4 regions of the Pseudoalteromonas sp. RB2-MNA-CIBAN-0110 genome follow, and region 3 is predicted to be linked to each of the others. Evidence: predicted binding sites of a transcription regulator. Region 3 holds the regulator's gene; each other region holds the start of a gene.

Region 1 (5,536 bases), on a different contig from region 3:
TATAACCATTGGCGTTATAAATTACTTTTGTTTGTGCGAGAGTGTAGCTAGAACTAGCGCAAAGGCTGGCTAGTATGAGTGGTTTGATTATTTTTTTGAGTGGCATAGTTACTTAATTTTTATTGTTAATTTACTTACACTAACAAACTTGATTTTATAATACCAATGAATTGATAGACCTCATTTTAATGTTTTTCTCTATATTAACTGTTTACAAAATAGGTAATTGATGTGATTATTTAGTATGTAAAACAATCAATAAAGCATAAGGAAACGCTATGAAAGCCCTCTATTTATTACTCCCATTAACTTCATTACTTGCGGCATGTGGATCGACACCTACTGTAGATAAGAGTGTAGAAAAGCTAAACCATACTGATGTATCAAATGCTGAAATACGCGATTATATAGATTTATCAAGTGTTGAACTGCGCGACAGGGTGAAAGACTATTGGAATATTTCCACAAGAACAGAACCACGATATCCAATAGCTGCTGCAAAAAAAGGTCTTGCAGGTTGTGTAGAACTCATGACTATTATTAATGCTGAGGGTAAGGCGCAGGGATATAAAGTAATTTCTTCATATCCTAAAGGGTTATTTGATGAAGCCGCAGCTCAATCTTTAAATACATGGGCCTGGCTGCCTACTAACGTAAATGTAACTAAACAACCTATACTTACTCATATTAGAATTGATTTTATGATTGATTCAATACCAGTAGGTAAAAAATATTTAAAAAATTGTCCGGCTGGCGAAACATTTCAAGTAACAGGAAAAACTAAAAAAATCTCCTACTGATGAAACATTTCAAGTAACGAGAAAATTACAAGGTTTGAAAAAAGTACTTATTTACCTCACTTTAAAATTACTTTCGGTGTGTGTAATATTTTAGCTCGAACCTTTATAAAATTAGATGGGTATTAATACTAATATTTATAAATAACTAAATAAGCATCAAGAATAAGGAAATGCTATGAAAGCTCTCTATTTATTACTCCCCTTGAGTATGATGCTAACAGCCTGTAGTTCAACGTCTGATAAACAAGTAAGCGATGAAATGCTGAGTTTTATTGATTTATCGAGTCCTGAACTGCGAAGTAAGGCAGGTGAATACTGGGATGTTGTTAAAAGAGTAGAGCCGCGATATCCGATAGAAGCTGCAAAGAAAAGTATTTCAGGCTGTGTTGAGTTATCTGTGCTAGTTAACTCACAAGGTAGGGCTCAAGGGTATAACATCATTTCGTCTTACCCCGAGGGCGTGTTTGATAATAATGCGGCAGCTGCTGTGGGTTTATGGCGCTGGAAAGCGACAACTGAAAATACGAGTAAGCAACCTATCCTAACTTATCTCAAAATGGATTTTATGGTGAGCCCAAAACCTACTGATGCAGAGTATTTGGCGCATTGTTCTAAAAATAAAGCCTGAACGTAATTAATAGATATAATAAGCTAGGTGTTTGTTTATCTAGCTATAAATCTACTTACTTGCATATAAGCCATATTCATTTAATGCTAATTTACCGTCTTTGTCACTATCGTAGCTTGAAAACCGTGACCACAAAGCCGGGTCTATAGCTGTTTCTGAACGTGATAAAAAACCGTCTTTATTCCTATCTAGCTTTTTAAATTGCTTTGCAATGTCGTTACTTGCGGCAAAACTAAATGCGCTAAAAATACTAAACGCCAGCAGCGTTATATAGCTAATACTTTTCATATAAATCACTTAGTAAAGGTTGTTAGTTAGATAACTTTTAAATTCGACTAGCGAAATTTGGTTATCTTGGTTTTTGTCCCATTTTACAAAGGTGTTTAAAAGTTGTGGTTGGGGATCAAGTTCGTCGTGTGTTAAATAGCCACTTTTGTCGCTATCTAGGTGATCAAAGCGTTGCTTTACATCAAGTGCCGCGGCATCAAAACTTAATAGCATTAAAATGCTTATAACAAGGGAAAGTATCTTCATGGTTTTCCTTCCAAAAGATGTATTAAAAGTTCGTGGCTAAAATAAAGTAAAAAGGAAAAAGCACTTGCCGTAATTTAACTCCCAACATTAAATCCTTTTACACACTCCCTCAGGGATTATGGCAAATGCTTTTAAATTCAGTTTACTTGTAACAAGCTTAAGTAAAGCTTAATCAGTAATTACTCATTAAGGCTTAAAGCTTTCAAATTCTTTTTTTGAGACTTTTTCATCACCGTCTTCATCTAAGTCGGCAAATTGTCTCATTACTTCTTTGTCTTCCTTTGCTTCTACAATTGATATTTGTCCATCCATATCTTTATCTAAATGAGCAAAGCGCACGTTTGTTGGCGATGCAATTACGGTGGCACTAATTGCTAAAAACATTAATGAAAAAGCGGCTATAAGTTGTTTCATAATCACGTTCCTTATTAAATGAGTTTATTGAATAAATTTTTTGAATTCATCTAGCGACAATTGCCCATCTTGATTAGTATCAATTTGTAAAAAATTTTCGTGTAAAACGGCATCCTCACCTGCTTCGGCTTCACTTAATGTACCGTTACTGTCTTTATCAAGCTCGTTAAAAGTCGCGTGAACGTCCATTGCGTGTGCGTTAGCGCCTAAAAAGCCTAAAGCTAGTAATGATGAAACTACTAAAATGCGTTTGTTCATAATTATTTCCTTATTGATTAAAGTTAGTAACAGCATTACAAAAATGATGCCAATAATAATTGTTATTAATTTTCAATTACTTAGCGTTTTAACTTGAGGAGAGTGAGAATTTTTTACGGGGTTTATTGTAATTTTTGTATGTCTTTTGCAACACTATGTAGCGAGATTAAAGAGATATCTTTAAAATCAATGATTTACGCTGTCTCTATTTGGCGACACATTGTTTTTGTAGCACTGGCTGTTAATTGTATTAAATATAATTGCTGGTTCAGCTAGTGTATAAGGTAAGCACTTAATAATAGAACGCTTAACTTAAAAGGACTAAACGAAATGCCAGCAACCATAGCTAAAAAATACCAAGCAATGCTTAACTGGCGGCCTAATTTAATCGGGCAATTTGCAATGAGTATGCTGCTTTCGTTGCTCCCGCTTTCTATAGTGGTGATTGTATTTTTAAATGCGCTTAACAAGCAATTAGCTATTACTCAAAGTCTTGTAAGTAACAATTACCAAGTTACTAAATCGTTTAATACTTTAAAACAAGAACTCAACAGTCTTGAGCGGGCCACTAGGCAAAACTGGGTATTAAAAAGTGAATCGCTCGACAAACTCATTGTTGATAAATGGCAATCATCCCTGCAAAGCATTGATGAGCTTAAATTTGTAAACATGAATAAAGATTATACCCACCAATGGCAACGCTTATATACCACCTTACAAACCGCGCATGTTGAATTGGTTGAGCAAAAACAACAACAAGCTGAGTTGTTTGTCCCAGTGAGCGATTTAGTCGCTGAACTTACTTTATGGTTACGTGATAAAAACGAAGCGCAAATTACCAATAACCAAAATGAGCTGACAAGCCTGCAAGCCTCATTTATAAACTGGCTGGTGGCACTTATTCCACTTACTTTAATTGTAGGTGGTGGTTTTTTATGGCGCATAAGTGGACGACTAAAAGGGTTAACCACGGTTATTGATAAGTTAGGACAGGGACATTGGCAGCAAAAAATATCAGTTAAAGGTTCCGCTGAGCTAGTTGAGCTAGGAGAAAAACTCCAATGGGTGCAAGAGCAACTACATATGCTTGAGCAGCAAAAAGATACCTTTTTACGCCATGTTACCCATGAGCTAAAAACGCCGCTTGCTTCAATGGTCGAAGGCACTGATTTACTAACTGATGAAATAGTAGGCCCAATTACTGCTGAGCAAAAAGCAGTGCTTGAGCTTATTAGCCAATCTATGGTGCGCCTTCGTACAATGATTGACAGCCTGCTGAGTTATAATGCAATTCGCACCAGTAAAGACAGCCTAAGCGAAGTTGAGTTTAGCTATCTTATTAATAAAATTAATAGCCATTTTGAACATCGCTTAAGTGCGCGTCAGCAAGCTCTGCAATGGCAAAATAACTTACCTAATAAAGAGCTTGCTTTACCTAGTGAGCTTATTGAGATGATTTTAATTCAGCTTATTTCAAATGGCTTAAAATTTTCACAAGATAAGCAAAGCGTTACTATTAATTTAGCACTTGAGCAAAACCAACTTTGCATTGCTGTGCTTGATAAAGGGTGCGGTATTAAAGAGCAAGAAAAAACTCAAATTTTCAGCGCATTTTATCAAGGTAAACACAGTAAAAATGTTACGCTGCAAGGCAGTGGGCTTGGCTTAACTATTGTGAAAGAATCTGTTGAACAGCTAAGAGGTACACTTACTGTTGAGCATAACGAGCCGCATGGTTGCCGGTTTTCAATTAAAATTCCCATAACAAAAAATCTAGGAGTTAATTAACATGCGCTTGCGTTTAATCGCTATTTTATGTGTGCTCAGTAGCAGCATGGTTATATCAGGTTGTGAAATTAATAATGGGCAAGAAGAGCGTGTGTCAATTACACCAGCACCTGTGGTCGATACTAAAATAAAAAACGACAAAAACAGCAAACCAAGCCCAAAACCCAGACCAAAAATAGAACCTAGCTACCCTCCAGCAGAGCAAGTTATTGCATGGCACGCTAATCAGTGTGGCGGATTTAAATTGGTGCCAAAAAAAGATATTTTTACAGGCGAAAACGATCTTAAACGCTTTTTTAAATTTATGTGCTTAAACATAAATGATGATCCAAATACAGTAATGACTAAGTTGCTAAAACTCGATCTTGCTTACTTTTGGCCAGATGATATAAAGCAATATTTATGGCTTCAAAAGCAGCAAGTGACTATGCAAATAAATGCTAAAAAAGAGCAGCAAGCACTTAACAATAAAATGCAAGAAACCCTCTCATCTTTAGCAACAATTGAGCAGCAGCTTTTACTACGAGAAGAAACTAAGGAGCAGTAACTATGGTAGCAACTAAAGTGCAAGGTGCAAAAGTATTACTCGTTGACGACGACGCTAGCTTATTAAAACTGCTCGCTATTCGTATCGAATCAAAAGGGTACGAAGTAACGACCTGTGAAAGCGGCTTAACCGCACTACAAATACTTAAAAGCCAAGTGTTTGACGCCGTAATAACCGACTTGCGTATGGATGAAATGGATGGCATGGCGCTGCATCGTCAGTTGCAAAGCCGCTACCCTGCATTACCTGTCATTATGATGACAGCGCACGGTTCAATTCCTGATGCAGTAGAGGCAACTAAGCAGGGCATTTTTGCATTTATAACTAAACCTGTAGATAAAGATGAGCTATTTGACAGCCTTGCTAAAGCGATAGAAATTCACGGTGTTAACGCTGATGAAGCAGCACCTAAAAGTAATATTGTTACGCGTAGCGGCACAATGCTTCACTTGCTCGAGCAAGTAAAACTACTTGGGCCAACACAAGTTAATGTACTAATTTCAGGGGCTAGTGGTACAGGTAAAGAGCTACTCGCACAGGCGATTCATCAACATAGCCATGTAAGTA
Region 2 (5,536 bases), on a different contig from region 3:
GTTCGTTATAGGTAGAGCTGGCATCTGCGGCGTTATTAGTGCCATTAACTGCTGCAATATTTTGATTTAGCGTGCTAATACTTTGAATTAGTGAGTTTGCTTCATCTGAAAATATTTCGAGCTGCTCGTTCACTACACTTTTTTGATCAAGCACGATGCCTGAAAGCCTATCCATTTGATCAATTAAGCTTTGCGCATCTGTCATTACTAATGAGCGGGCAACGGTAGATGACGGTTGATTTAGCGCTTCTTGCACGTTATTAAATAAAGAGTTAATACCAGTTGATAGATTATTCGACTCTTCAGAAAAAATAGTATCAACTCGATTAGCCTCAGTAATAAACTGATCGAAAAACGATTTATTAGAGGTGTCACGATTTAGCTGTGACTGAGCAAACTCGTTTAATAATCGGTATGTTTCGCCTCGCCCTACTTGGTTATCAACCATAGTAGTAAACTCTGTACGCTCGCGCACATAGCCTTCGGTATTAACATTGGCGATATTTTTACTTGTCGTTTGCAGTAGCTCCGAGCTTGCTCTAACCCCAGAACTGGCAATGTTTAATAAATTAAACGACATGTTACTCTACTCCTTGGCGGATCACGTTTGCCGCAATGTCTTTTAGCTGACTGCTATTGAGCACTTTTTTTATTTTGCTGGCATAATTTGGATCGGTTGCATAACCTGCTTTTTGTAATGAATCTAAAAAGTCGTTTGGTTTTGCTGTATTTTGTAATGCTTCTTTGTAGCGTGGGTTTTGCGTTAAAAAATCAACGAAGTCGTTCACGCTATCTTTAATTGAATCGTAGGCTCTAAAGCTGGCTTGTTTTTTAACGGGTGTGCCTTGTTCAAACTCAAGCGTTACTTTGCTTGCTTTATCGCCTTCCCAGCTTTTACCTGACTTAATATTAAATAAGTTATTTGAGCTGCCACCGTCACTTTTATTAATAATGTGTTTACCCCAACCGGTTTCAAGTGCCGCTTGAGCAACCATTACCGCTGGGTTTAAACCAATTTTTTGCGCTGCAGTTTTAGCGTGTTCCCACACTGAACTTACAAACTCTTCTGCATTTTTAAATGTTGGGCTATCGGTTTTAGACTCTGCAGTATTAACCTTAGGCTCAGCAATATCGGCTTTAGTACTCTTAACGATAAGATCGGATTGCTTATTTTTTTGCTCATGAGGAAGAGCGGATCCGACTTGCGTATCGCTAAAAATATCGTTGGTTGTTCTAAGTACAGAGCCTGGCATAAAGTTTTTAGACTCAGGCGATAACTGCTGAACAATTAAATCGGCAAGGCCTAACGAGCCATTTGATGAAAGCTCTGTTGAAAGTTGCTGATCGTGCATTTCTTCAAAAAACTTTACGCCACTTGAATTAAATGGGCTGTCTTTGTCTTCAAATGCTTCGTTAGCTTTGCGCATTCCTTTGAGCAGCATTTGCGTAAAAATAGCTTCAAATTGTGCGGCCGCTTTTTTGAGCGCAGCTTTAGAGGCATCAGTTGATGCATCGCCACTGGTTAAGGCTTCTTTACGAAGTGAATCTAAGTTGCCTAAATCAAAAAAGTTTTGTTTATCGAGGTGATTAGTTTCCATCGGCTTTTTGACACAAAATGAATAATGCAGTTAAAAATGCAAAAATTGAGCCACTACCGATAAAACAAGGAAGATAAAAATAATAAACTTAAGTTGCTGTAAATAAAAAGCCCTATATCTAGGGCTTAAGTAATACGTTATTTATTGGCTTGGGTTATTTATATAACAACCAACTGTCCGTTAATTGCGCCGGCCTCTTTTAATGCCTCTAAAATAGCCATTAAATCACCAGGCGCTGCGCCTACTTCGTTAATTGCGCGAACTAAATCGTCAAGGCTTACACCTGGATTAAATACAAATGCGCGCGAGTCGTCTTGGTTTACATCAATAATACTTTGCTGTGTGACAACTGTATCACCGTTTGCTAGCGGGTTTGGTTGTGACACATTTTGTTGCTCTGCAATTGTTACTGTTAAGCCACCGTGAGTTATAGCCGCAGGCTGAAGCTTAACGTTTTTGCCAATGACAATTGTACCGGTGCGCGAGTTAACTATAATTTTAGCGGCCATGTCAGCTGGTTTAAATTCTAAGTTTTCAAGTGTTGATAAATACGATACACGCTGGGATGCATCGCGTGGAGCTATAACACGAATGGAAACAGAATCTATTGCTTGTGCGCTATTTGGGCCAACTAAGTCATTAATTGTTTTTTCTAGGCGTTTTGCCGTTGTAAAGTCTGGGCGGTTTAAATTAAAAGTAATGTAATCGCCTTGCATAAATGGGCTTTCTACAGTGCGCTCAACTGTTGCGCCATTTGGTATACGACCAACTGTAGGGGTGTTAATTACAACCTTACTACCATCAAGGCCTTGTGCGCCTAAGCCACCGACAATTAAGCTACCTTGTGCAATAGCGTACACGTTGCCGTCTACACCCTTTAAAAAAGTTTGTAATAAAGTACCGCCACGTAAACTGCCTGCACTACCAATAGAAGAAACCGTAATATCTATTGTTTGCCCGGGCTTTCTAAATGCGGGTAATTCTGCATGCACAGCAACAGCGGCAACATTTTTAATTTTAGGACTTTGAGTTGAAGGCAGCGTAATACCAAAGCTGTTCAACATGCCTCTAAAACTTTGTTGTGTATATGAGTTTTGCTCACCAGTGCCTGGTAAACCAACCACTAAGCCATAACCAACTAATTGGTTAGAGCGCACGCCCTCAACCATAGACACATCTTTTATGCGCTCAGCACTGGCAGTAAACTGCCAACCTAATAACACAACTAAACATAAAGCTTTAAGGCTATTCATGTTGTTACCCTCTAAAATGGAAACAGCGAACTGCTAAAGAAACGTGTAAGCCAACCAGGACTTTGCGCTTCTTGCGTTTGCCCTTTACCTGAGTATTGAATACGTGCATTAGCAATGCGGTTTGATTCAACCGTATTATCGGCGCTTACGTCTTGAGGGCGTACTAGCCCTTCTAAACGAATAAACTCTTCACCGGTATTAAGCGTTAGCCATTTTTCGCCGCGTATAACTAAGTTACCATTAGGTAAAACGCGCATTACATTAACCGAAATATCGCCCACTAAGCTGTTTGATTGGTTTGATTTTGAATCGCCCGTAAACGACGAATCGCTACCAATACCAAACTGAATACTATCGCCACCTATATTTACAGGTAGACCACCTAATCCAATAACGGGGTCTAAGCTTGCGTCGGTTTCTTTGTCTGTTTCTGTTTTAGCGGCTTTTGTTGCTTGAGTAGACTCTTGCAATTTAACCGTAATTATATCGCCAGTACGTAGCGCTTTTTTATCAGAATATAAGTCGTTTGATGTATGAGTATTAAACAATGAACCTGTAGCTACCAGCGGCTCTAAAATAGGCTCGGGGTACATAGGTGCGTAGTAAGGGTCGTCCTGCACTACTTCACTATTTTGCGTAGACATACAGCCACTTAAAAATAATGTGCCCGCTGTAAATAAAATAATATTACGCATAATTCCCCCTACTCTATTAAAGCTGTTGATTGATATAACTCATCATTTCGTCAACGGCCGAAATTACTTTTGAGTTCATTTCGTAAATACGCTGAGTTTCGATTAGGTTTACTAGCTCTTCAGTTACATTTACGTTTGATGTTTCGAGCGAGCCTTGAATAATGCTACCTAACCCTTCAACGCCAGGATTACCTTGTACCGGCGCACCACTTACAGCGGTTTCGGTATAAAGGTTTTGACCAATTGGCTCAAGGCCCGACGGATTAATAAAATCACTAATAGTAAGCTGACCAATGACCACGTTATCAGCTTGGCCTGCAACACGTACAGATACTTCGCCGTCTTGCGAAACCGTAATTGATTGCGCGTCATCAGGTACATTCATTTCTGGCTGAATAACGTAACCTGCGCCCGATGTTACAATTCGTCCATCGCCATCGGTAGTAAACTGACCATTGCGCGAGTAAGCAATATTGCCATCTGGTTGCAGTACTTCAAAAAAACCTTCACCAGAAATCATCCAATCTAGTGAATTTTCGGTGGTCAACATGTTGCCTTGCGTAAACTCTTTTTGGTTAGCTACAACTTTAGCACCCGCACCTAACATTAAGCCCGATGGCATTTCGGTATCTTGCGATGAACGACCACCTGGTTGATTAATATTTTGATAAAGTAAATCTTCAAATATAGCGCGGCTTTTTTTGTAACCTACAGTACTCGCATTCGCTAAATTATTTGAGATAACCGATATATCGGTTTGTTGAGCGTCTAGCCCAGTTTTACTGATCCACAATGCTGGATTCATAATCGTGTCCTCATTTTAAAGTTAAACTATGCGTAATAACTGATCTTGACGCTCGTCAATTTCTTCAGCTGTTTTCATTAATTTCACTTGTAATTCAAATTGGCGCTGGTGGCTTATCATGTCGACCATTTCGTGAACAGGGTTCACATTCGACATTTCAAGCGAACCACTTAAAACTTTTACATTGGCAGAGGTATCTACTGTTACATTTGCTTTTGGTCTAAATAAACCATCGTTACCTTTTTCGAGCTGTGAGCTATTTGCTTCTACCACTCTAAGCGTGTCTATTTCTTCTAAAAAGTTAGCGGGGGCGCCTTGTGGTCGAACTTGAATAGCGCCATCTTGGCTAAACCCTATTTTTTCGACTGGGACGGGTAATATAACAGGTCCCCCTTCGCCAATAACTTGACGACCGTGGCTGGTTACGAGCATGCCTTGAGCTGTAACGTTTAACGTACCCACTTTTGTGTAAGCTTCATTACCGGAGGCATCTTGCACAGCAAGCCATGCGTTATCGCTCATCGCAATATCTAAGTCTCGCCCGGTTTGAACAATGCCACCCGATACCATGTTTGAACCCGGACGCTCTTGCATTGAAAATACACGTGTAGGCAAACCTTCGCCAAACGCTTGCATAGAACGCGCCTGCGCAAAGTCAGCTTTAAAACCCGTTGTATTTGCATTTGCCAAATTATTGGCTTTTAAAGCAAGCCCTTGTAGGCTTTGCTTAGCGCCAGAGGCCGCAATGTAGACCATTTTGTCCATAGTATCGACTCACATAAAAAATCTCTGAACTTATAAATGCAAAATAGGTGCCAGATTAAATTTGACGCAACATTGAGAGGTATTTAGAAGGGCTTACAAAGATGACTTATAAAAAAGGCTGCAAAAATGCAGCCTAATATATTTAATGAGGTTTAGCTTATCGAATCTGCAAAATACTTTGCTGAATAGTTGAGTTAACTTCAAGCGCACGTGAGTTTGCTTGGTAATTACGCTGTGCAGTAATTAAGTCTACTAGTTCATTAGTAAGGTTTGTATTTGATTGCTCAAGCGCTGATGAGTTAATTCCACCAAATGTACCCGAACCAGCTTCACCCGCTACAGGTTCACCTGAATCAATACTTTGCTTCCAGCTTGTATCACCCACTTGTGATAACCCTTGTGAATTTGGAAAACGTACCA
Region 3 (5,536 bases):
AGCTTCTTTGTCATCTTGAAATAATGTAATTGTCGCATCAAACTGCACTGCCAATTGGGCAAGCACTGTGGCTGCTCTGGCGTGCAATCCTAATTTGTTTTTTATTAAAAAAGTGTCTTCACAATGCATAACTTACTCTACCTAAGCTGAACAGGTGATTATTCAGCTATATTATTTTTCTTGTTCGCGATGGCGAATTTTCACATTGGGATGTGTCATTGCAAAACTTTCACCGATAGTTTGCGCTAAATATACAGAGCGATGTTGTCCGCCTGTACACCCAATGGCAATGGTTAAATAACTGCGGTTATTTCGCTCTAAGTGCGGTAACCATGTTTGTACAAATGTTTGAATTTGCCATGTGAATTTTTGCACTATGCTGTGATTGGCCAAATAATCTTTAACAGGTTGATCTAACCCATTTAAAGGTTTTAATTCAGGTTCCCAATGTGGATTGGGTAAAAAGCGTGCATCAAATACGTAATCTGCTTCTTTTGGTATACCGTATTTAAAACCAAACGATTCAAACGTGACAATCAGTTGCTTATCTTTTTTACCTAAAATCTTTTCACGAATAGATTCAGCAAGTTGATGAACGCTTAAATCAGTTGTATCTATCATAAAGTCGGCGCGGGTGATTAATACATCAAGTAATTCTTTTTCTTTTTTGATGGCTAAATCAAGAGGCAACGAGTCAATTGATAGTGGGTGTAATCTACGAGTTTCAGAAAAACGTTTGATCAATGTTTGATCGTCGCTATCTAAATAAAATAAAGTAGGTTTTGCAAAGCCAGGCAAGTATTCAAGAATATCGTTAAATTCATCTTGTTGCTTAGGGATGTTACGCACATCAATGCTAACAGCAATTTTATCATAGCTATCAGACACACTGCGAACTAATGAAGGAAGCAAGTTAACTGGAATATTATCTACGCAATAATAACCTAAATCTTCTACAACGCGTAAAGCAACCGACTTTCCAGAACCAGAGCGGCCGCTTATGATAATTAACTCCATTTAACACCCTTTATAAAACTATGATTGATTGACAATAACTTGGTAAAGCTCAGTATCTGATTTTGCACTGCGTAACTGTTTACAAAAATCTTTGTTGTTTAGTTTATCAGCAATGGTTGCTAGAGTCTTTAAGTGCTGCTGGTTATCGCCATCTGGTACGATGAGTGCGACGAAAATATCAACAGGGCGATTATCGATTGCATCAAAATTTATTGGAGTTTCGCTAACGAGTACTAAAGCCAAAGGCTCTTCTGCACCGCTCATTCTTCCATGAGGAATGGCAATGCCACGCCCTATACCTGTACTACCGAGTTTCTCTCTGCTCATTAAAGCATTAAGAATATCTTGTTGCGGTAAATACGGAAGTTTGTCGTGAGCAAGTTCGCTAATGAACTCTAAAATTCTTTTTTTGCTATTAAAAAGGACCGCAGCTTTGCTGCAGTCCTGGCATATAAGTGAGCTTAATTTCATCATATTAGTGTCGAGCAAGCTTCTCTTTGTGTTTAATTACTTGTCGATCGAGCTTGTCGATCAACGAGTCAATGGCGGCATACATATCTTGATGTTCTGTAGAGGCAAATAGCTCAGCACCGCTTACGTGTATGGTGGCTTCTGCTTTTTGATTTAATTTTTCTACATCGAGAATGACATGAACATTATTAATATGATCAGAGTGTCTTTCTAGCTTCGCAAATTTGGTATTAATATAGTCTCTTAGTGAATCGGTTAATTCTACGTGACGACCAGTTAAGTTTAGTTGCATAAGCATTACCCTCTTTTTTTGCGTCTTAAATCAAACTTTTACGTTGATTTGACGGTGGAATAGCCAGAGATTCGCGGTATTTTGCGATTGTACGTCTCGCTACTTTAATTCCTTGCTCAGCCAATATATCCGCTATTTTGCTATCACTCAATGGTTTTGCTGAATTTTCTGCTGCGATTAATTTTCGGATAAGCGCACGGATTGCTGTAGATGAACATTCACCACCGTTTTCGGTGCTTACATGGCTTGAGAAAAAATATTTAAGCTCAAATATACCACGGGGTGTGTGCATATACTTTTGGGTTGTTACGCGCGAAATTGTTGATTCGTGCATTTCTACCATTTCAGCAACATCATTTAAAACCATTGGTTTCATGGCTTCAGGACCGTGTTCAAAAAAGCCTTGTTGTTGCTTAACAATACAATTTGTTACTTTTAATAGCGTGTCGTTTCTACTTTCTAAGCTTTTAATAAACCATTTAGCTTCTTGTAAATGCGAGCGAATAAACTGGCTGTCACCACTGGATTTTACAGTGCGAGACATTGCCGCGTATTGGCTATTAACACGAATTTTAGGCATGCTGTCTGGGTTTAACTCAACAACCCAGCGGCCTTTGATTTTTTTAACTGACACATCAGGAATAACATACTCAGATTCTTCTCTTACAATAGTATCTGCAGGTTTAGGGCTAAGAGTATGTATTAATGTCATTACTTCTTTAAGCTCTTCTTCTTTGAGCTTAGTTTTCTTCATTAATGTACGATAGTCACGAGCAGCTAATAAATCAATATGCTCGGTTAAAATCATTTTTGTTTCATTAATGTAAGGTGTTTCTTTATCAAACTGGTTTAGCTGAATACACAAACACTCTTGTAAACTACGTGCAGCAATACCAACAGGATCAAACAGTTGGATGCGTTTTAATACAGCTTCAATTTCATCAAGTTCGACTTCGTTATCATCTTCGTTTTCTTGATTAAAGCTTTCTAAAATCTCTTCGCAGCTTAGTGTTAAAATACCTGAATCATCGACGGCTTCTACAATAGCAATAGCAATAGCTTCGTCTGTAGGGCTAAATGGCGTTAGTTGTAACTGCCACATTAAATACTCATGGAGCGTTTCAGTAGAGGCGCCTTGGTATATTGATTCGTCTTCAGGCATCGGACCCGATGATGCTGCTGGGGCGGCACTCATGTACTCATCCCAACTAACATCCATAGCCATGTCGTCACTTAGCGTGTCTTTTGCAAGTGCTTCACCACTATCTTGTTCGTATTCGCTTGGAGCATCATCGGCAGATGCGCTAACAGTTATGTCATCTGTATCTGCTTTTTGCTCGTTTTTACCTGCAGCGTCTTCTGAATAGTCTGCTTCTTCAACCTCTAATAGCGGGTTGCTGTCGAGAGCTTCTTGTATTTCTTGCTGGAGATCCAATGTACTGAGTTGCAACAAACGAATAGCTTGTTGCAGCTGTGGAGTCATTGTAAGTTGCTGGCCCATGCGCAGCTGTAGTGATTGCCTCATGTATCTCTAACAATCCTTTTATGTTGTTATAATTAATACTAGCAGATGCTTAAAGACATGGCGTAAATGTTACAGCCTAAATTGCTCGCCTAAGTAAACATCGCGTACTGTTTTATCATTTAATACGTGTTCTGGAGTACCTGATGCAATCAGCTCCCCATGAGAAACAATGTAGGCTTTTTCACAAACATCAAGGGTTTCTCTTACGTTATGATCGGTAATTAATACACCAATCCCACGATTTTTAAGATGTTCTATTATTTTCTTTATGTCTAACACCGAAATCGGGTCAACACCTGCAAATGGTTCATCCAGTAATATAAATTTAGGATCTGCTGCCAGCGCACGTGCTATTTCAACACGACGACGTTCGCCACCTGACAATGCCATGCCTTGGCTATCACGAATGTGTTGTATGCTAAATTCATCTAATAATTTATCGAGAGTGTCTTCTCTAGCTTGTTTATTTAACTCTTTGCGCGTTTCTAAAATGGCCATTAAGTTTTGATAAACAGTCAGCTTTCTGAATATTGAAGACTCTTGCGGTAAGTAGCCAATGCCTAATCTAGCACGACTATGCATAGGTAAAAGAGTAATATCGTTATCGTCTATCGATATTTTACCTTTGTCGCTAGGTACAAGTCCTACTATCATATAAAACGTGGTGGTTTTACCTGCGCCGTTAGGGCCAAGTAAGCCAACAATACTGCCAGCTTTGACTTCAAGGCCGACGTTTTTTACAACTTCACGGCCTTTATAGCTCTTTGCTAATAGCTCTGCTTTTAATGTGCTCATGGTTGACCTTTGTCGCTTTTTTTACTTTTTTTAGTCTCGATTGGCACTAAAATTGTGTGAACGCGGTCAGTTGAGTTTTCATCTTTTTCGGCACTGATTAGCTGCTGCTCTATATCGTAGGTAATGCTTTTAGCATTTATTTTTTGTCCCGCTTGCGATACTTGTGCATTACCAACAAGCGTTAAAAAACGCTTAGATACATCATAACGTACTTCGTCAGCACTGGCGCTCATAGTCGTGCCATCTGATTGCTTTTCTTCAAAGTGCGCAGGGCTACCTGTAGCAATTAATAATTGTTTATTATCACCAAGTTCATCGCGTTTATGTACTTCTAAGCGGTCGGCTGTGATACGGCGATTACCGTGAATAATTTCAACGTTTTTCTCAAAAATCCCGACATTAGCTTTTAATTGACCTTCTTGCTTATCGGCGCTTATTGAAATTTGATTTGCAGTCGGTTGCGTGTTTTGCTCTGCAGCACTACTATTAAACGCTAGTATAAGTGTAGGAATAATAAGTGATTTTAATATTTTATTGGTCATAATATATGGTTCGCGTATGGTTAATTAGTTTTATCACTTCGGTTTTTAAGTCGGCTTCTAGGCCTTTACCAGTGATTTTTAAATTGGGTCCAGTGATGATAACGGGTTGCTCCGAACGCATTGTTAATAGCTTTATATCTACCTGAATATTATCAGCATTGATTTTGTCTATCATGGCGTTATCGGTTAAGTTTTTGGCAACCACATTGCCTTCTAAAATTAATTGTTTGTCTTCGTATAATGTTGCTTCGTCTGCATTTATTTGCCACGTTTGCTTTTCGTTATATAAAGTAAAAATAGGTTTTTCAAAAAACGTAAAACCTAATTGTTGATATAGCTCCATTTTAGCCGCAGTGACTTTGTGACTAATTTTACCTTGTTCGTCATAGGCTGTTTGTTTGAGTTCTATGGCTATGTAATCAGGCTTGGCAATAACTTCAGGCTCAGTCTGAGGCACAATATTTGTTTGTGTAAAATAAGGGTACCAAAGCCAAACCATACAGCTAATGAATAAAACGCTTAATATTATGCGCGCTGCATTCATGAACTAGTGCCTTGTGTAGTCAATGCTTTACCATTTTCAAGCATAAGTAAGTCGGTGAGCTCTCTTACTGCACCAAAGCCGCCAGGCATTTGCGTTACATAGTGTGATAAACGTTTAATAAGTGGATGGGCATCATTTACTGCAACAGCAAAGCCGACTAATTCCATAACGGGCATGTCAGGACCATCATCACCGATATAAGCAATTTGTTCATCGCTAAGGTTGAGTTTGTCTTTTAATTCTTGATAGGCAATGAGCTTATTTTCTTGGCCTTGATAAATATGCTGTACGGTTAAGCTGCTCATACGTTGTTGCACTATTTGTGAATGACGACCAGTAATTACAGCCAC
Region 4 (5,536 bases), on a different contig from region 3:
GTAGTACTAAATCTAAGTCATCTTCGGTTTCGACAAACGAGAGTGCATCTTCACCGGTTTCAGCCCATAACACTTCATGGCCGCGTTGCTCTAATAGGTTTGTAGCAATTTCGGCGTTAAGAGGCACATCTTCTACTAGTAGAATATACAAACTACGGCCAACATAACTTTGCTCTGTTGGTGCAACACATAAACTAAGCGGTATTTGCACTGTAAAACAACTCCCTTCGCCTTCAGTACTATTTACCGTAATTATCCCTTTCATTGCACTTACAAGTGCCTTAGTTACAGCTAAACCAATACCGGAGCCTATCGCGTTAGTGCCTTTTAAATCCGGCGCTTTGTAATACATATCAAATATATGGGCAAGTTGCTCTGGTGGAATACCTTGACCGGTATCTAGTACCTTAATAACTAACCATGGGCCTTCTACGCGATTTTCTCTGCTGCATTCGAGTGTTACTTTGCCTTGCTGAGTAAACTTAACGGCGTTGTTAATTAAGTTCCAAACAACTTGGCGTAATCGAGTCGGATCGAGCTGCGCGTAAACATCAAGTATGCCATTGCGCTTAATATCAAACTCAAGCTCTTTTTGCTCTGCTATTAAGCCTGCAAAATTAACTACATCGTTTATAAAGTCTGACACATTAATAGAATTGGTTGCTATATCGAGCTGATCTCTATCTATTTTATCTAAATCTATAATATCGTTAAAAATATTACCGAGTGTTTCAGCACTCGAAAAAATAGTATTGCCCCAACTACGCTGCTGCTTGTTAAGCTCTGTGTCTAATAACATACGCGTTAAACCAACAATGCCATTTAAAGGAGTACGTAATTCATGGCTCAGCGTAGCAATAAACTTACCTTTGTCTTTATAGGCAGTTTCGAGTGCCTGTGCTGCTTCTTTACGGCTAGTGATATCACGACCAAAGCCCAGTAAACCAATGTAGTCACCGTCATCATTTATAAAAGGTAATTTACGCAGCTCAAACCAACGTGTTTCACCATTTACTTCATAGCCTACATCTATAGTTAGTGCTTTATGGCTTTGCTCTACTTCTTTATCGGTTGCCAAAACTTCAGCTAAAAAATGACTCGGGAATATCTGCTCAACCGTTTTTCCTATTAACTCACTACTTGATTTTCCCATTACCTCTTCAAACATTTTATTACAGCCGGCAAATACACCGTTGTTATCGCGGTAATAAAATAGATCGGGAGATGAATCAACGATTGAGCGTTGCAACATACTTTGCTGGGCAAGTTCTTGTTGTGTTTTTTTACGCTCAGCAATTTCTCGGCGCAGCTCTTCAATAGCGCGATGCTTGGCATGAAATGCCATTTTACGCTCATCAATTTCAATATTTAAACGACTAATGTTGTCTTTTAAGGTTTGGTTTAAGAGCTTTTCCTGCTTGGTTGCGCTATCTAAATAAGCATACGAGGCATCTAATTGACGAATTGAATTAAGTAATACACTTATAATTAAAGGAGAAACTACAGCCGTAAAAAATACCACAGCCAAAATATCAACAAGGTGTAATTCGCCTATCGCAACATAATAAAACATGCTCGATAAAATAAGAGATACAGTTAAAAATAAAGTGTAACAAATAGCTGCGGTTTTAAATTCACCAAATCGCGTTATTGAGCTGGAAAGTACCCGAGCCCAAGGGCTCAAAGAATAATCGGTCATACGTAATTTTATCTCTTAGCTGTGTGCTTAAATATAAAGAAGGCAATGCGCATGTATAAACATACCATTTTCCCAGATTTTAGCATTTTTCTCCTACCACTACCCATGTTGTGCGATAAAAACAGAATTTTTCATGTTTGATTTTGCTCATCTCTTAAACTCATCATTTCAGCAATAAATTATTTAGTGTAAAATGCCCCGCTTTATTATCTCCAAAATACGAGTAGCGCACATGCAAACCAATATGCCAGATATAGCAGACACTGCACCCGCTTTACAAACAGGTAAATTAGACTGGGTTGGCATGGGCGAAATCGAACTGCCATTTATTTTTGAGTCACGAGACTTATCTCCAGTTACAGTAAATGCCAAAGCTCGTGCATTTGTAAATTTGCATAAAGAAGATGCCAAAGGCATTCATATGTCACGTCTATTTTTAGCACTTGACCTGCTTTCAACTGAGCAGCAAGTCAATCCGCAAACAATAGCGCAAGCACTCGATACTTTTATAACTAGCCACGAAGGGCTGAGCGATAAAGCACAAATTGAATTTAAATTTGAATTACCGCTACGCCGTAAATCACTATTAAGTGGTAAAGCGGGCTGGAAAAGCTACCCAGTTGTACTTACCAGTACAATTGAAAATAACATTATTAGCTACGAGCTAACTGTAGATGTTACCTATTCTTCAACGTGCCCTTGCTCTGCAGCACTTGCGCGCCAGCTTATACAAAACGCGTTTAACGAAAAGTTTAACCAAGAAACCTTAAGCCAAAAAGATGTGCACGAATGGCTAGGCACTACACAAGGCATAGTCGCTACACCTCACTCGCAGCGCTCTATTGCCAACGTAAAAGTAAAGCTTGACAGCAATATTCAAGAATTTGACGTAGTGACTCTAATAAATACCCTCGAAGCTGAACTTAAAACGCCTGTACAAGCGGCAGTAAAACGCGAAGACGAGCAAGAATTTGCCCGTTTAAATGGTCAAAATCTTATGTTTTGTGAAGATGCAGCGCGTAAAATTAAAGCTTTATTAGAAACAGATAATTACAGCGATTACTGGCTGCAAATAAACCATTATGAATCACTCCATGCACACGATGCTGTAGCTATTGCGGTTAAAGGTATTGAAGGTGGATACAAAGCTTAATAGCTACATAGTTTTAGCTTTTATAAACAGTTGGTAATTATTTTATAACTCATACTTTTTAGGCACGTAAATTGCTTTATTTGAGCAGTGTCAATTTGTTGTTATGGAGTTACCGTATGGAATTCGCTTTATTATTAATTCTAGTATTAGTTGTCGGGGCTTCTGTTGTTGCGTCAAAATTTAATGACGATGGCGGAAACCCGTATCCTTTTACCCGCAAGCAAACTGTTTTTACGCAGGTTGAAGGCGCTTTTCTAAATCTTCTCGAGCGTGCTGTAGGCGATCAATATAAAATTGTTAGTCGCGTTAAGCTAATTGACGTTATTGACTGTAAGCAAGGTCTTTCTATTAAATCTAAACGTGCTGCTTTAGCTAAAGCTAAAAATAAGCAACTCGACTTTGTATTAATCGATAAAGAAAAACTAACTATTGTTGCGGCCGTTGACCTAGTTAACAATGCCAATAAAGATGGCCACAAAGCTCAACGCGACTGGTTTGTAAACGGTGCACTAGAGTCTGCGGGCATTCCACATATTCGTATGAAAGTTAAATCGGGCTACCGTCCTTCTGAAGTACGCGATGCAATTATGTTTAAACTTGGTAAGCCTGCAGCAACACAAACGCAGCGCCCTGTTCGTAATCGCTCACATAAGCCAGCGGTACTTTCACCTTCTCAAGCCAAAGCACAAACAACTGCTTTAGCTGAAATTTAAAAACCAAATTAAATACTCTCCTAAAAAGTATTTAAAGCGAGCTCATAAACAAGCTCGCTTTTTTGTTTTTTATTGCTAACTTCACGTATAATCAAGTGATTCAAACTCAGGAATTAAACATTATGAATGTTGGTATTATTGGCGCAATGGAGCCAGAAGTTAAAATTTTACGTGAAGCGATGCAAAACCCACATATTTTAACTAAAGCAGGTTTCACTTTTTATACTGGTGAATTGGCTGGTAACACAGTAACACTTGTTCAATCTGGTATTGGTAAAGTAGCATCAACAATTGCAACTACCTTACTGATTGATAACTTCAAACCTGATTGCGTAATTAACACAGGCTCTGCCGGTGGATTCGATCCTTCTCTAAGTGTTGGCGACGTAGTAATTTCGTCAGAAGTACGTCATCACGATGTAGATGTTACTGCTTTTGGCTACGAAATTGGCCAAGTACCACAAATGCCAGCAGGTTTTACAGCACACCCTAAATTAGTTGAAGCAGCACAACAAACAATCGAACAAATCAGTGATGTTAAAACACTTGTTGGCTTAATTTGTACTGGTGACACATTTATGTGTGACCCTGTGCGTATTGATAAAGCACGCAGTGATTTTCCTACAATGCTTGCCGTTGAAATGGAAGGCGCTTCGATTGCACAAACGTGTTTTACGCTTAACACACCGTTTGTTGTAATTCGCTCAATGTCTGATATTGCAGGTAAAGAGTCACCACAATCATTTGAAGAATACCTAGAAACTGCATCAATCAACTCATCTAAAATGGTTGTCGCACTTTTAGAAAAGCTAACTGCAGTGTCTCTGTAAATGCTTAGCAATATTGTTCAAAACCACTTGGACTTTATTGCCTTCATACTAGCGCTCCTTGCTGAGCGCTTTATTCCCCTTATTAGCTGGTATCATCCTAATACAGCGTTAAATGCTGTTTTTAGTGCTATTGGCAAGCGCATATACAAAAGCAAAGAACCTAAAAGCTATCAATATTTGGCAGCTATACTCGCAAGCACGCTCATTTTAAGTGTCATTCTCATTATTGTAGTGCTACTACTCGAGTTTGCTTTTTACCCTGAATTACTCGCTGGCCTTATTTTATACTTATGCTTAGAAAGTAAGAGTATTGATAAAAAAGCACTTCGCATTGCAAAGCTAACTAAACAAAATCAAAAATCGACAGCACGCGAATTACTAAAACCACTGCTTGCCCGTGAAGTTAATAGGCTTTCATCTCCTGGTATTATCAAAGCATTAATTGAAAGCTTAATACTGCGCACTGCTCGATACTATTTCGTAGTTATATTTATATTTTTAGCCTTTGGCCCTATTGCGGCCCTCGCCTATCGATTACTTACTTTAATACAACAAGCCTGGCGTAGTGACATATCCCCAAATAGCTACTTTTTAAAACCGCTTAAAACTCTCTTGTTTATTATTGAGTATATTCCAATGCGCTTACTCGCTTTAACTATTGCAGCAAGTAGAGCGAGCAAACAAAGCATGCACTACATAAAGCATTATGGTAGACATTTTTATCAAACAAATACAGGTTGGCTACTAAGCACATGCTCTGCATCACTTGGCGTGCAGCTGGGCGGGCCTGCAGTTTATTTGGGTACTCGCTTTAATAAAATGCGTATAGGTACTGATAGACTACCTACACCCGAGGATGTACCTGTAATAATTAATAGATTAAATCAGGCGCGTGTATTTTGGTTGTTAGTAATTGTAAGTATCGAAATATTAAAAGTGATTTAGTGACTATTTACAGATCCCAAAATACGAGCACAAAAAAACCAGCCTAGGCTGGTTTTTTAGTTTTCAAACGGTATTTAAGCTACAGTGATGTTTGCAAACTTACGTTTACCTACTTGGTAAATAGCTGTTGTGCCTTTTGCTATTTCAAGTTTGGTGTCAGTGATTTTATCTTCACCGTTAAGTTTAACTGCACCTT

What was found. Region 3 encodes sigma-54, which starts transcription at its own class of promoters, with help from an activator protein. Its sites were predicted from a motif close to GTTGGCACGNNNNTNGNNT; they were not measured.
Region 1: the regulator sigma-54 is predicted to act here: its motif matches at 2,670-2,688, upstream of AAEY68_RS12005 (EF-hand domain-containing protein).
Region 2: the regulator sigma-54 is predicted to act here: its motif matches at 1,635-1,653, upstream of flgJ (flagellar assembly peptidoglycan hydrolase FlgJ).
Region 4: the regulator sigma-54 is predicted to act here: its motif matches at 2,911-2,929, upstream of AAEY68_RS16620 (DUF2726 domain-containing protein).

What each region holds. Positions count from the first base shown of each region.
Region 1 is NZ_JBEOOQ010000022.1:30,044-35,579, reverse strand. Features, by position in the region: gene AAEY68_RS12035 (amidohydrolase) at 1-106, opposite strand, end outside; gene AAEY68_RS12030 (energy transducer TonB) at 279-800, shown strand; gene AAEY68_RS12025 (energy transducer TonB) at 976-1,428, shown strand; gene AAEY68_RS12020 (EF-hand domain-containing protein) at 1,480-1,716, opposite strand; gene AAEY68_RS12015 (EF-hand domain-containing protein) at 1,726-1,962, opposite strand; gene AAEY68_RS12010 (EF-hand domain-containing protein) at 2,149-2,376, opposite strand; gene AAEY68_RS12005 (EF-hand domain-containing protein) at 2,401-2,634, opposite strand; gene AAEY68_RS12000 (sensor histidine kinase) at 2,965-4,422, shown strand; gene AAEY68_RS11995 (hypothetical protein) at 4,424-4,969, shown strand; gene AAEY68_RS11990 (sigma 54-interacting transcriptional regulator) at 4,972-5,536, shown strand, end outside.
Region 2 is NZ_JBEOOQ010000010.1:20,616-26,151, reverse strand. Features, by position in the region: gene flgK (flagellar hook-associated protein FlgK) at 1-580, opposite strand, end outside; gene flgJ (flagellar assembly peptidoglycan hydrolase FlgJ) at 582-1,598, opposite strand; gene AAEY68_RS07190 (flagellar basal body P-ring protein FlgI) at 1,757-2,851, opposite strand; gene flgH (flagellar basal body L-ring protein FlgH) at 2,863-3,546, opposite strand; gene flgG (flagellar basal-body rod protein FlgG) at 3,563-4,351, opposite strand; gene AAEY68_RS07175 (flagellar basal body rod protein FlgF) at 4,373-5,116, opposite strand; gene flgE (flagellar hook protein FlgE) at 5,274-5,536, opposite strand, start outside.
Region 3 is NZ_JBEOOQ010000014.1:69,779-75,314, reverse strand. Features, by position in the region: gene AAEY68_RS09175 (HPr family phosphocarrier protein) at 1-129, opposite strand, end outside; gene rapZ (RNase adapter RapZ) at 172-1,017, opposite strand; gene ptsN (PTS IIA-like nitrogen regulatory protein PtsN) at 1,036-1,488, opposite strand; gene hpf (ribosome hibernation promoting factor) at 1,493-1,780, opposite strand; gene AAEY68_RS09155 (RNA polymerase factor sigma-54) at 1,806-3,305, opposite strand; gene lptB (LPS export ABC transporter ATP-binding protein) at 3,375-4,100, opposite strand; gene lptA (lipopolysaccharide transport periplasmic protein LptA) at 4,097-4,642, opposite strand; gene lptC (LPS export ABC transporter periplasmic protein LptC) at 4,632-5,186, opposite strand; gene kdsC (3-deoxy-manno-octulosonate-8-phosphatase KdsC) at 5,183-5,536, opposite strand, start outside.
Region 4 is NZ_JBEOOQ010000039.1:10,980-16,515, forward strand. Features, by position in the region: gene arcB (aerobic respiration two-component sensor histidine kinase ArcB) at 1-1,699, opposite strand, end outside; gene folE2 (GTP cyclohydrolase FolE2) at 1,932-2,852, shown strand; gene AAEY68_RS16620 (DUF2726 domain-containing protein) at 2,969-3,565, shown strand; gene mtnN (5'-methylthioadenosine/S-adenosylhomocysteine nucleosidase) at 3,688-4,395, shown strand; gene AAEY68_RS16630 (cobalamin biosynthesis protein CobD/CbiB) at 4,396-5,340, shown strand; gene tyrS (tyrosine--tRNA ligase) at 5,415-5,536, opposite strand, start outside.